DNA from 4 places in the Streptomyces sp. A2-16 genome. Region 2 is predicted to be linked to each of the others. Evidence: riboswitches for the same ligand, from Rfam matches in the RefSeq annotation. Region 2 holds a riboswitch; each other region holds the start of a gene.
The links. A riboswitch is a leader RNA that binds a small molecule or an ion and turns the genes downstream of it on or off. The one in region 2 is predicted to bind cyclic di-AMP.
Positions count from the first base shown of each region.

Region 1: it holds a riboswitch for cyclic di-AMP, as region 2 does, so the genes downstream of both, IOD14_RS04820 (C40 family peptidase) here and IOD14_RS14550 (LysM peptidoglycan-binding domain-containing M23 family metallopeptidase) in region 2, are expected to answer to the same signal.
Region 3: it holds a riboswitch for cyclic di-AMP, as region 2 does, so the genes downstream of both, IOD14_RS40075 (transglycosylase family protein) here and IOD14_RS14550 (LysM peptidoglycan-binding domain-containing M23 family metallopeptidase) in region 2, are expected to answer to the same signal.
Region 4: it holds a riboswitch for cyclic di-AMP, as region 2 does, so the genes downstream of both, IOD14_RS42540 (M23 family metallopeptidase) here and IOD14_RS14550 (LysM peptidoglycan-binding domain-containing M23 family metallopeptidase) in region 2, are expected to answer to the same signal.

Region 1 is NZ_CP063808.1:1,008,215-1,011,414, forward strand. Features, by position in the region: gene IOD14_RS04820 (C40 family peptidase) at 236-1,378, opposite strand; cyclic di-AMP (ydaO/yuaA leader) riboswitch at 1,387-1,556, opposite strand; gene pcrA (DNA helicase PcrA) at 1,857-3,200, shown strand, end outside.
Region 2 is NZ_CP063808.1:3,231,857-3,235,056, reverse strand. Features, by position in the region: gene IOD14_RS14555 (DUF6250 domain-containing protein) at 1-202, opposite strand, end outside; gene IOD14_RS14550 (LysM peptidoglycan-binding domain-containing M23 family metallopeptidase) at 439-1,383, opposite strand; cyclic di-AMP (ydaO/yuaA leader) riboswitch at 1,388-1,546, opposite strand; gene IOD14_RS14545 (alpha-galactosidase) at 1,854-3,200, opposite strand, start outside.
Region 3 is NZ_CP063808.1:8,944,140-8,947,339, reverse strand. Features, by position in the region: gene IOD14_RS40085 (cytochrome P450) at 1-305, shown strand, start outside; gene IOD14_RS40080 (transglycosylase family protein) at 497-1,507, shown strand; cyclic di-AMP (ydaO/yuaA leader) riboswitch at 1,667-1,875, shown strand; gene IOD14_RS40075 (transglycosylase family protein) at 1,879-2,562, shown strand; gene eno (phosphopyruvate hydratase) at 2,859-3,200, shown strand, end outside.
Region 4 is NZ_CP063808.1:9,480,118-9,483,317, reverse strand. Features, by position in the region: gene IOD14_RS42545 (PP2C family protein-serine/threonine phosphatase) at 47-1,132, shown strand; cyclic di-AMP (ydaO/yuaA leader) riboswitch at 1,357-1,514, shown strand; gene IOD14_RS42540 (M23 family metallopeptidase) at 1,526-2,551, shown strand; gene IOD14_RS42535 (aldo/keto reductase) at 2,718-3,200, shown strand, end outside.

The sequences.
Region 1 (3,200 bases), 2.2 Mb from region 2:
CGCGGGCGCAGGAGCCGCCGCCGTTCGCGGGCGCTGGAATCCTCCGCGGCGCACGGACGAAAGGGTCCTGCCTGCGCGGACGAAGGGGTCCTGCCCGCGCGGACGAAAGGGTCCTGCCTGCGCGGACGAAAGGGTCCTGCCCGCGCGGGCGAAGGGGCCTGTCGGCTCGGGCGAGAGGGTTCTGTCCGCGCGGACGAAAGGATCCTGCCCGCGCGGGCCGCCGACGAGCGGTGGCTCAGGCCGGGCGCACCACGCTGTGGATCCCCGACTCGCCGTCGTAGTAGATCGACTCCTCGCGGACGTACGCGCCCGGCTTCGGGGCGTGGATCATCATGCCGTTGCCGATGTAGAGGCCGACATGACTGATGTCGTCGTAGAAGAAGACCAGGTCACCGGGCTGGGCGTCGGCCAGGGAGACCGTGGTGCCGGCGTTGACCTGGTCGTAGGTGACGCGCGGGAGGTCGACTCCGGCGGCCTTCCAGGCGGCCTGGGTGAGCCCCGAGCAGTCGTAGGAGTCGGGGCCGGTGGCGCCCCAGACGTACGGCTTGCCGATCTGCGCGCGGGCGAAGGCGAGGGCCTTGGCGGCCTTGGTGGCGTACGAGGAGTCGGGCGCCGTCGACGTGCTCGAACCGGTGGAAGCCGGCGCGCTCTCCTGTTGGGCCGCCTTCTCCGCGGCCGCCTGCTGCTGCGCCAGCTCCGCCGCCCTGCGGGCCGCCTCCTCCTGCTTCCGCTTCTCGATCGCCGCGAGACGCGCCTTCTCCTGGGCCGTCAGCTCCGACAGCAGGTCACGCGCGTCGGCGAGCTTCTTCTGGACGGTCGCCTTGGCGGTCTTCAGGTCGCTCTGCGTCTCGCTGAGCGTCTGAAGGCTCTGGGAGGCCTCCTGGCGCTTCTTCATCGTCGCGGACTGCTCGGAGACGTAGTCGTCGACCGCGCCCTTCTGGCGGCTCGTCAGACGGCCCATCAGCTGCGCCTGGTCGAAGTAGTCCTGCGGGGTGTCGGCGAGCAGGAAGGTCGCGGTGTCGGGCGCGGCGGCGCCGGTGCGGTACTGGGCCGCGGCGAAGGAACCGAGTTCCTCGCGCGCCTCGTTGAGCTTCTGGGTGCGCTGGGCGACGTCGTCGAGGAGGGTGTCGACCTGCTTGCGCTGCTTGGTCGTCTTCTCCTTGGCGGCGTTGTAGCTGTCGGTCGCCGACTCGGCCTGGCGGTAGAGGTCGTCGACCTTCTTCTCGACCTCTTCGAGGCTGGGCCTGTCGTCGGCCGGCGCTGCGTTCGCCGACTGGGACAGCAGGGCCACGGAGGTGAGGGCGGCCGTTGCGAGGGCCGGGGTCCGTATGCCTGCCACGCGCGTACCGACGGGACGCGACTTGCGGTGCGACGCCAAGGGAGGCGACTCCTTCCCATGCTCCGCCTACCGAGTTAGCTGTCGGGTTCGGGCGAAGTGCTTCGGAAGGTTTGCCCTACGGCGCTCCCCTGCGCGGGAGTGGGCCGATTCACCCCAAGTTCGGTGGGTCCCCGGCTCCGGGCGCGCGGCGGCGCTGCGGACTCGGCGGAGGCAGTACGGCCCGGCGAGGTTCGCCGGAAGGGGTCGTACGGCCTGCCCGGAACGGTAGCCAACTGGTGTGGCCTCTGTGAAGGTTGATGTTCGATATGCCCGATACATTTTCGTGACCTAACTCCCAGGCGCCGCTCCATGTGTTCGATTCGTAATGATTTGTTTTCCTGGGCTCATTTCGTCTGGTTGACGATATCTGCCCGCTTTCCGGGGTCGGCTTCCGGCCAGCCGCGGTCGGACGGTGATTCGGGCGATGTTCTCGGGGCGGCGGCGGGCTGTCAGTGGGGAGCCCTAGACTCGGAGAGCGATGAGCAGCCTCTTTGACGACAGCTTCCTGGCGGACCTCCAGGCCCCTCGCGGGCATGCGGAGGAACCCCCGCCGCCGCCCGAGGACGAGCACGTACCGGAGCAGGTTCCGGACGATCTGTTCGGTGGGAAGTTCGACGTGCCCCCGGACCGGGACGCCTACTACCGCGACGGCGCCCCGCGCCCGGTCGTGGACCCGGCCGCCCTCCTGGAGGGGCTGAACGAGAACCAGCGCGCGGCCGTCGTGCACTCCGGTACCCCGCTGCTCATCGTGGCCGGCGCCGGCTCCGGCAAGACCCGGGTGCTCACCCACCGCATCGCCCACCTCCTCGGCGAGCGCCATGTCCACCCGGGCCAGATCCTCGCGATCACCTTCACCAACAAGGCCGCGGGCGAGATGAAGGAGCGCGTCGAGCAGCTCGTCGGCCCGCGCGCGAACGCGATGTGGGTGATGACCTTCCACAGCGCCTGCGTGCGGATCCTGCGCAGGGAGTCGAAGAAGCTCGGGTTCACCTCCTCTTTCTCGATCTACGACGCCGCCGACTCCAAGCGCCTCATGGCCCTGGTCTGCCGCGACCTGGACCTCGACCCCAAGCGGTACCCGCCGAAGTCCTTCAGCGCCAAGATCAGCAACCTGAAGAACGAGCTGATCGACGAGGAGGACTTCGCCGCCCAGGCCACCGACGGCTTCGAGAAGACCCTCGCCCAGGCGTACGCCATGTACCAGTCGCGGCTGCGCGAGGCCAACGCCCTCGACTTCGACGACCTGATCATGACGACGGTCAACCTGCTGCGGGCGTTCCCCGATGTCGCCGAGCACTACCGGCGCCGCTTCCGGCATGTCCTGGTCGACGAGTACCAGGACACCAACCACGCCCAGTACGCGCTGGTCAGGGAGCTGGTCGGGACCTCCGAGCACCCGGTGGACGTACCCCCGAGCGAGCATGACCTGCCGCCCGCCGAGCTCTGTGTCGTCGGTGACGCCGACCAGTCGATCTACGCCTTCCGCGGCGCGACCATCCGCAACATCCTCCAGTTCGAGGAGGACTACCCGGACGCGACGACGATCCTCCTGGAGCAGAACTACCGCTCCACCCAGACGATCCTCACCGCCGCCAACGCCGTCATCGAGCGCAATGAGTCCCGCCGCCCCAAGAACCTGTGGACCAACGCGGGCGCGGGCGCGCGCATCACCGGCTATGTCGCCGACACCGAGCACGACGAGGCGCAGTTCGTCGCCGACGAGATAGACCGTCTCACCGACGCGGGCGACGCGAAGGCTGGCGATGTCGCCGTCTTCTACCGCACCAACGCGCAGTCCCGAGTCTTCGAAGAGGTCTTCATC
Region 2 (3,200 bases):
CGACCTCCAGGACTCCGTGCCGCGCCGTGACCGTGCCGCCCTGCTCCAGTTCGACGGCCCAGCACCGCAGGCCGTGGCGGAACTCGTCGTGTGCGATGAGGCGCCGGTGGCGGGGCGAGGCGCTCGCGGTGCCCGCGGGGGCGAGGGCGGCCAGAGCCGCTCCGGCGGCGAGGGCTCCGAAGGCTCTGCGCGTGGTCGTCATGGCGGACGGTTCCTTCCGTAAAGGAGCTGACCCGTAGAAAGCGCTTGCACAGCAAGGGAGTTCACTGTGCCCGGCCCCTCCCCCACCTGTCGACACTCACGGACGCCTGCCACGAGAACGCAACGAAGTGACCATGAAGACGCGGTCGGATACGGCCGCACCGTCTCTCGCGCGGAGAACACCGAAGGCCGGACCCGGGGATCGGGGTCCGGCCTTCGGTGGCACAGGGGGCGTCGTCAGCCGACGGCCACGCCCTTGGAGCGGAGGTAGGAGACCGGGTCCACGTCGGAGCCGTAGTCCGGCGTGGTGCGGATCTCGAAGTGCAGGTGCGGGCCGGTCACATTGCCGGTCGCGCCGGAGAGTCCGATCTGCTGGCCCTCGCTCACGGTCTGGCCGGCCGAGACGGAGAGCTGGGACAGATGCGCGTACTGCGCGTAATAGCCGTCGTTCAGCTTGATGACGACCTGGTTGCCGTAGGCACCGCCCCAGCCCGCGGAGACGACCGTGCCCGCGGCCACGGCCTTGAGCGAGGTGCCGGTCGGGACGACGAAGTCGACGCCGGTGTGGTAGCCGCTGGACCACATGCTGCCCGTCACGCGGTAGCCGGTGCCGACGGTGGCGCCGCTGACCGGGAGGGTGTAGCCGCTGGAGCTGGTGGTGTCGGCGCTCTGCGTGACGGCCGTCGACTTCGAGGACGACTTCGACTCGGCCTTCTGCGCCTTCTTCGCCTTGGCGGAGGACTTCGCGGAGGACGACGAGGAGGAGCCGCTCTTCGTCGTGCTCGCCGCGGCCTTCTTGCCGATCGAGAGCTTCAGACCCGGGTGGATCAGCGACGGATCGTCGCCGACGGCCTCCCGGTTGTCGGCATAGAGCTTCTTCCAGCCACCGCTGACATTCTGCTCGTCCGCGATCTTCGAGAGATAGTCACCGACGCGCACCGAATAGGTGCGCACGGTCGAGGTTTTGGCGGCGCTCTTCTTGGCGGCCGCCTTTTCCGCGGACTTCTGCGTGACCGGAAGCGACTGGACGGCCTTTTCCGACACCGACTGGGAAGTGGCGGCGTGAGCGCCGGTGGCTCCCATGAGCGGGAGGGCGAGCGCGGCGCCCCCGGTTCCGGCGACGGCGATCGAGCGGGTGAAGCGCTGGGACTTCGGACGGCGGTGCTTACCCTTCGCGGGCATGGCGAATTCCTCTCCGGCGCCTGCGAGGTGAGCTGTCGGGTGCGAGCTGGAGATGCCCGGCCGCGCCGAGACGCGGCTAAACCCCAAGCCTGTTCCGGAGACCGGAACAGGCGGTACTGCCTGTGGGTCCCCCGCTCCTGCCGTGGACGGGTGAGTGTGTGCGGAATCCGTTCGGCGGCAGGATTGGGCGTCCGACCGGATCGGTGGCGAACGTAAGCGAGCAAGACGCAAAGGGACAAGTGAGAGGTTCCCTGTGCATGCCTTCCTGTTGATCCCTTATGAGAATTACCGGTCACCCTGCGTCAATCGGGCACCCGTCATCCGACCTGAATCCCCTTGAAAAGCACGTGAATTACGTGAACATGACGGGCGACACACCGTCACCGATATGACGCTCCTCACGTCACGAATTCACAGGAGCCCTATTCATGGGCGGAGTTGGAGGGAAGCCATTAATTCGGACAGAAGCCCTAGATGCGACGCAGCCGGAGAACCGTCGCATCGAGGTCGCCACGCAGACCGGTGCGAAGTCCGTGATGCAGCAATACGGCCCCTCGGTGCACTTCGCCCGTTTCGAGGCATTCGTACGACGCTGTCGGGTCGAGTCCGCGCAGCCGCAGGGACGGCACGGGCTCGCCGTACTTCTGCGCCTGAAGCCAGGCGAGGACGACGGTCTCGTCCCCGAGGACGTACTGCACCGCACTGAGCCCACCCCGCGGCGGCCGCAGCCGGTAGAGCTCGCCGCGCTGCACCAGGGGTCGGATCTCCTTGTAGAGAGCCACCCACCGCCCGGCTTCGGCGAGCTCCTCCTCGGTCCACTCCGCGAGGTCGCCGCCGACTCCCAGCACTCCGGCCATCGCGCTCACGAACCGGAACCGCAGCGAGCTGACCCGGCCGTTGAGCTGGGTGTTGGGGCTGTCGGTGACCCAGGCGGCCATCACGCGCGCGGGGTGGATCTGGCTGAAACCGTGCTGAATCGCGAGTCGGTCGAGCGGGTCGGTGTTGTCGGAGGTCCACACCTGGTCGGTACGGCTGAGCACCCCCAGGTCGATCCGGCCGCCACCTCCCGAGCAGGACTCGAAGGCCACACCGGGGTGCGCCGCCCGCAACCGGTCCAGGAGGGCGTAGAAGCCGCGCACATGGTCGACCCACAGGCGCTGCGGGTAGGACTCGCCGGGCCAGCCCGCGTCCGTGAAGCAGCGGTTGAAGTCCCACTTCACATAGTCGATCGGGGCCGAGGAGAGCAGGGCGTCGAGCTGCTCCCACAGGTACTCCTGGACATCCTCGCGCGCGAGGTTCAGCACGAGCTGATTGCGGAACTCCGTCCGCTTTCGTCCTGTTTGGTACTGCACCCAGTCCGGGTGGGCGCGGTACAGCTCGCTGTCCGGGTTGATCATCTCCGGTTCGACCCAGATGCCGAACTCCATACCCAGCGCGTGCACGTAGTCGCCGAGCGGCTTGAGGCCGGAGGGGAAGCGGTCGGGGTTGGGCGCCCAGTCGCCGAGCCCGGCCCGGTCACTGGTGCGGGCACCGAACCAGCCGTCGTCGACCACGAACAGCTCCACGCCCATCGCCGCGGCCCGCCGGGCCAGGGTGCCCTGCTGCTCCTCGGAGATGTCGAAGTTCGTGGCCTCCCAGGAGTTGAACAGCACGGGACGGTCCTGCTCGGCGTCCGGGATGACATGCGCCCGCTGGTAGGCGTGCCAGGCGCGGCTCGCACCGCCGAAGCCGCCGTCGCTCCAGAGACCGGCGAAGACGGGGGTCGTGAAGGACTCCCCGGCCGCCAGCCGGAGCAGACCCGATTCGTCGTATCCGAC
Region 3 (3,200 bases), 5.7 Mb from region 2:
TCGCCGTCGGCGACCCGGTGCTCGTCGTGCTCGCCGCCGCGGACCGGGATCCGGAGCGGTTCGCCGACCCCGATGTGCTCGATCTGTCCCGCCGTGACAATCAGCACCTCGGTTACGGCCACGGCATCCACTACTGCCTCGGTGCCCCGCTCGCCCGTCTGGAGGGCCAGACCGCGCTCGCCACCCTCCTCACCCGGCTCCCGGACCTTCAACTCGCGGTGGATTCGGCTGATTTGCGCTGGCGTGGTGGGCTCATCATGCGTGGACTGCGTACTTTGCCCGTGGAGTTCACGCCCGTCCGGTAATGGACCGAGGGGTCCGGCGTATCCCCGAGGGGGGCCGCCTAAACATGACGTGCCCTCAAGTCTGTGATCTTCACGTGATCTACGCGGCATTAACTTGTGACAAGTGATCGAATCCCTATACGTTCACGGACCAGCGCGGTGCCTGTACCACCTGCCGCGCTGGTCCCTGCTCTCTCGGGAAAGGTCCCCCCATGCTCTCCGGGAACGGTCGTCACCGTCGCCCCCGTCAGGCTCCGGCTCTCCTCGTTGCGGCCGGTGTGACGGGATCCGCCATCGCGATCCCACTGCTCGGGGCGACCGGGGCGAGCGCCGCCACCGGCACCACGTGGGACCGGGTCGCGGAGTGCGAGAGCGGCGGCTCCTGGAGCGCGAACGACGGCAACGGCTACTACGGCGGCCTCCAGATGTCCCAGGAGAACTGGGAGAAGTACGGCGGCCTCGAGTACGCCAAGACCGCCGACCTGGCCAGCCGCAACCAGCAGATAGCCGTGGCCGAGAAGCTCCTCGCGGACCAGGGCATCGCCGCGTGGCCGACCTGCGGTCTGCTCAACGGCCTCAGCAAGGACTCGAGCTCGGCCGACGTGGACACGGGCGTGGGCAGCGGGACGCCCTCGGCCTCGGCGTCCGGATCGTCTGAATCATCCGGTTCCTCTAGTTCGTCGGGTTCTTCCGGATCCTCCGGTTCATCCAACTCGTCGGGCTCCGAGGATTCTTCCGGACTGCTCGACGCGCTGGACGGCTCGTCCGCGACGCCTTCGCCGTCGGCCACTCCCTCCAGCGGCAAGGACAGTTCCGACAGCTCGGACAAAAAGAACTCTTCGGGATCCGAGGGTTCCGCCACGGGGGAGGCGCAGTCCTCCGACAGCTCGCCCGTGGTGAGCGCGGATGAGGATGAAGCGGACAAGTCGTGGCAGGAGGGCAGTTCTTCGGCTCTCGTGGACGTCGGCGCCCTCGGCTCCGGCAAGCACCGCGGCGACAGTGCCGAGGAGGCCGTGACGAAGAGCGCGGCCCCGTCCTCGGTTGGCGGCCGTCATGCCGCCCGCACCTACACGGTCCAGGAGGGCGACTCGCTGGTCTCCATCGCCGACTCCCTTGGTCTCGACGGCGGATGGCGTGCCCTCTACGCCGAGAACAAGGACCGCATCGGGGCCGACCCGAGCAACATCGTCGCCGGTCAGACGCTCGACACAGGGGCTGAATAGGGCCGAAAAGGCCTGAAAAACAGCGCGAGTTCACGTCACACTTCGCACCGAATGTCCACTTTGGTGAAAGTGTGGGATGAGTCTCAGAAGCCCTGATCGTCTTTGAAATTCCGCCGAGCGCGTGTCTACGGTCGTCACCGCTCGGCAACCCGAGCCCCGTCTGTCGCAACGCCGAATCCTGCCAGCGGCCGTACGGGAACAGTCGTCGCGTCATGCGCCGTAGGCAGGAGCGGGGGACCCAAGGTAAGTGCCGGACCCAGCAGTTCACGCTGGACCGGCTTGGGGTGAAGTCACGCAGCTCGCGTGACCGGGCAACTCAACCGGCCCGAACCCGACAGCTCACCTCGCAGGCGTCGGTGAGGGGATCCACCATGCTGTTTTCCGGTAAGGGCAAGCACCGTCGTCCGTCCAAGGCCACCCGTGCCGCCGCGCTCGCCGGTGTCACCGGTGTCGCCATCGCCGCCCCGCTGATGGCGGCCGGCAGTGCCTCCGCCGCCACCGCCTCCGAGTGGGACGCCGTCGCCCAGTGCGAGTCCGGCGGCAACTGGTCCATCAACACCGGCAACGGCTACTACGGCGGCCTGCAGTTCTCCGCCTCCACCTGGGCCGCGTACGGCGGCACCCAGTACGCCGCGCAGGCCAACCAGGCCAGCAAGTCGCAGCAGATCTCCGTCGCCGAGAAGGTCCTCGCCTCCCAGGGCAAGGGTGCCTGGCCGGTCTGCGGCACGGGCCTGTCCAGCGCCACCTACAACGGCGGCAGCAGCTCGTCCTCCTCGAACTCCGGCTCCTCGAACACGAGCAGCCGTTCGACCGAGGAGCAGAGCGCCTCCCGTTCGACCGACCGCCCGGCGGCCAAGAAGACCGTCACCACCCCGACCGGCAAGAAGGTCAAGAAGGGCGACGGCGAGTACAAGGTCGTCAAGGGCGACACCCTCAGCTCGATCGCCGAGAAGCACAAGGTCAAGGGCGGCTGGCAGAAGCTGTTCAAGCTGAACAAGGACATCATCGCCGACGCCGACTTCATCTACCCGGGCCAGCAGCTGCACCTGAAGTGACGCTCAGCTGAACCACAGCGCCCTCACATCCGTGGTCCTCATACTGAAGGACCTCGTGAGGGTTCCCCCCCCCGTCCCCACGGGCTCCCCGCTCCGGTGCGTGTTCCCCCGTACGCACCGGGGCGGGGTTTTTTGTGCGCGCTTGCCGGGACGTCTTTGTTCAGTTCAGAAACAATTTACTCTCGGTTCTGTCCACGGGGCGGTCCACACGGTGGCCGATCCCCCGGAGCCGGTTAGGCTCGGTCTCGCAGAACCCACCGCGGTCCCGGCGGACCGTGTCACATCCCAAGAAGGAGATGCTCGTGCCGTCCATCGACGTCGTCGTAGCCCGGGAAATCCTCGACTCGCGAGGGAACCCCACCGTCGAGGTCGAGGTCGGCCTCGACGACGGCAGCACGGGTCGTGCCGCCGTCCCGTCCGGCGCCTCCACGGGCGCCTTCGAGGCCATCGAGCTGCGCGACGGTGACCCGAACCGCTACCAGGGCAAGGGCGTCGAGAAGGCCGTCCTCGCGGTCATCGAGCAGATCGGCCCGGAGCTCGTCGGCTACGACGCCACCGAGCAGCGCCTGATCGACCAGGCGATGTTCGACCTGGACGCCACCGACAACAAGGGCTCGCTCGGCGCCAACGCCATCCTC
Region 4 (3,200 bases), 6.2 Mb from region 2:
GAGCACCCGGCTCGCCCGCGGACCGCAACCGGGCGAACCTGGACGTGTGGAGCAGGAGGGGCGGATCTCGCACGCGCGCAGCTTCGTCCGCGTGCTCCCGATGCTGCTGCTCGTCGCCGGGGCGTTCTACGACTACCTGACCCCGACCCAGTTCTCCGCGGCGCCCCTGTTCACCGCCACCCCCCTGGTCGCGGCCCCGCTCTACTCGCGGCGCGGCACCGTCCTCACCGGCGTCGCCACCGTCCTCGTCGTCCTCGCGGTCCACCTGCAGCTCGGCATCGTCCTCGAAGCCGACGCCGTCACCGAGACGGTGACCGTGATCACGGTCGCCGTCCTCGCGGTCCTCATCAATCTCCTCGTCCGCCGCAGCAGCGAACAGCTCGCCTCCCAGCGCGAGATCGCCGAGGCCGCCCAGCGCGCGGTGCTGCCCGGTCCCCCGGGACGGATCGGCGGGTTCGACATCGCCGTGCGCTACGAGGCGGCCCAGGAGGACGCGTTCATCGGCGGCGACCTGTACGCCGTGCAGGACAGCCCGCACGGGGTACGGCTGATCGTCGGGGACGTGCGCGGCAAGGGGATGGGGGCGGTGGCGGCCGTCGTGATCGTCATCGGGGCGTTCCGGGAGGCCGCCGAGCAGGAGACCACCCTGGAGGCCGTCGCGCAGCGCCTGGAGCGGGCGCTGGAGCGGGAGGCGGCGCGGCGGGACAGCGTCGACATCCTCGAGGGGTTCGCGACGGTCGTCCTCGCCGAACTCCCGCACGGCGACGGGATCGTACGGATCGTCAACCGCGGCCACCCGCCTCCCCTGCTGCTGCACGGCGACGGCACGGTGGACGAACTGCCCGCCTGCAGCCCCGCGCTGCCGCTCGGCATGGGCGACCTCGGTACCTGGCCCGACCTGGCGGAGGAGCACCGCTTCCCGGGCGGGGCCACGCTGCTGCTGTACACCGACGGACTGTCCGAGGCGCGGGACGGGCGCGGGCGGTTCTACGACCCCGAGGCGCGGCTGACCGGCCGGGCCGTCCCGGAGCCGGGCGCACTGCTCGCCGCCCTCGCGGGCGAGGCGCGCCGGCATTCCGGGGGCTTCCTCACCGACGACATGGTCCTGCTCGCCCTGAGAAGGCCTGTGTGACGCGGGGTGATCGGACGACCGCCCTCCGCATAGCGTCTGACGTGCCGTCAAGGTCCGTGGGTTACCCGAGGTCAGGCCAACTCGCCCGTTTTTAGCCGTTCATGGGCCGTAAGTCCTGCGGGATTTCGTTAATGATCAAGCGGAACAGCTTGGAATCGGCCCCCCGGGTCTATTAACGTTCGATAACGCAGCGCGGTCGTCCCAGCCGTCACAAGAGACGGCTCCGTGCTCACGCGCCGAATTCCGCAAGGGAACCGGGGAACCACCAACTTGGGGTGAATCGCTCGTACTCCGCCGTGGCAGCACGGCGGGTATACGCGCGTAGGAGACCTTCCTGCTCCGAACCCGTCAGCTAACCCGGTAGGCGAGAAGGAAGGAAAGGAGCGCGCCCACGTGGCGTCCAACCCGCCTGCCCCCGAGGCCCCGTCCGTACCACGCAGCACTCTCGTGTACGGCGGCTACCGCGCCGACGACGAGGCCCCGCTCGGCGAGTGGAACCCGACCGCGGACTCCCTGGCCCCGGTACGAGGCCGGCACCGCGTCGCCAAGCAGCGCGGCGGAGGATTCGCCCGCAGCTCCACCGTTCTCGGCGTCGGTGTCATAGCCGCCGTCAGCGCCGGCGGTATGGCCAGCGCCAACACCGGCAAGCCGCCGGTCTCCATCTCGATGCCCGACCTGCCGAACGTCGGCTCGCTCATCTCGGACGACGCCGACTCGGCCGCGGACGACACGAGCGCCTTCAGCAGTGTCGGCGCCACCACCGCGGACACCGCGCAGGGCGCCTCGGACGCCGGTGAGGCGCTGCGTTCGCGCATCCTGGCCCAGGCCGAGCAGCAGCAGGACCAGATCGACACCAAGGCCGCCCAGGCCGTCGCGGCCGCCGCCGAGAAGGAGGCCGACGCGGCCGCCGCCAAGGCGGAGAAGGAGGCCCAGGAGCAGGCCGCCGCCGCGAAGAAGAAGGCGGAGGAGGCGGCCGCGAAGGTGGCCGAGGCCGCGCGCCTGGCCGAGCTCGCCAAGCAGTACACGCTGCCGACCTCGTCGTACACCATCACCTCGACCTTCGGGCAGGCCGGTTCGCTGTGGTCCTCCGGCTACCACACGGGCCTCGACTTCGCCGCCCCCACGGGCACGCTCATCAAGGCGATCCACAGCGGCACCATCACCGAGGCGGGCTGGGCCGGTTCCTACGGCTACCGCACGATCCTCACCCTCGACGACGGCACCGAGCTGTGGTTCTGCCACCAGTCCTCGATCAGCGTCAGCGTCGGCCAGAAGGTCGGCACCGGTGACGTCATCGGCCGCGTGGGCGCCACGGGCAACGTGACCGGCGCGCACCTGCACCTGGAGGTCCACCCGAACGGCGCGGCCGACGGGATCGACCCGATGGCGTGGCTGCGGGGCAAGGGGCTCAACCCCTGAGGTTCCCTCTTCCTACGGTTTCCGACGGCCCTGACGACGTCCCCCCGACGCCAGGGCCGTCGGCGTGTGTGGGGGCAGAGTTCCGGAGGGGGTGATTCCGGTTGTTTACGAGGACTTTGCGGCCGTAGCGGAAGAGCGGCGTCCCGGACGGGCGTTGACGTATGGCATGACTTCTCTGCGCAAGCTCGGCTCCTCCGACCTCGAGGTCTTCCCGCTCTCCCTCGGCGGCAACGTCTTCGGCTGGACCGCCGACGAGGCCACCTCCTTCGCCGTCCTCGACGCGTACACCGCGGCCGGCGGCAACTTCGTCGACACGGCCGACTCCTACTCGGCGTGGGTCGACGGGAACTCCGGCGGCGAGTCCGAGACCGTCATCGGCAAGTGGCTGGCGGCCCGCGGCAACCGCGACGACGTCGTCATCGCCACGAAGGTCAGCCAGCACCCCGACTTCCCCGGCCTGACCGCCGGGAACATCAAGGCCGCCGCCGACGCCTCGCTGCAGCGTCTGGGCACCGACCACATCGACCTCTACTACACGCACTTCGACAAGACCGAGGTGCCGGTCGAGGAGATCATCGGCGCGCTGGACGAGCTGGTGAAGGCGGGCAAGGTGCGGGCGATCGGCGCCTCCAACATCTCCGCCGCGCGG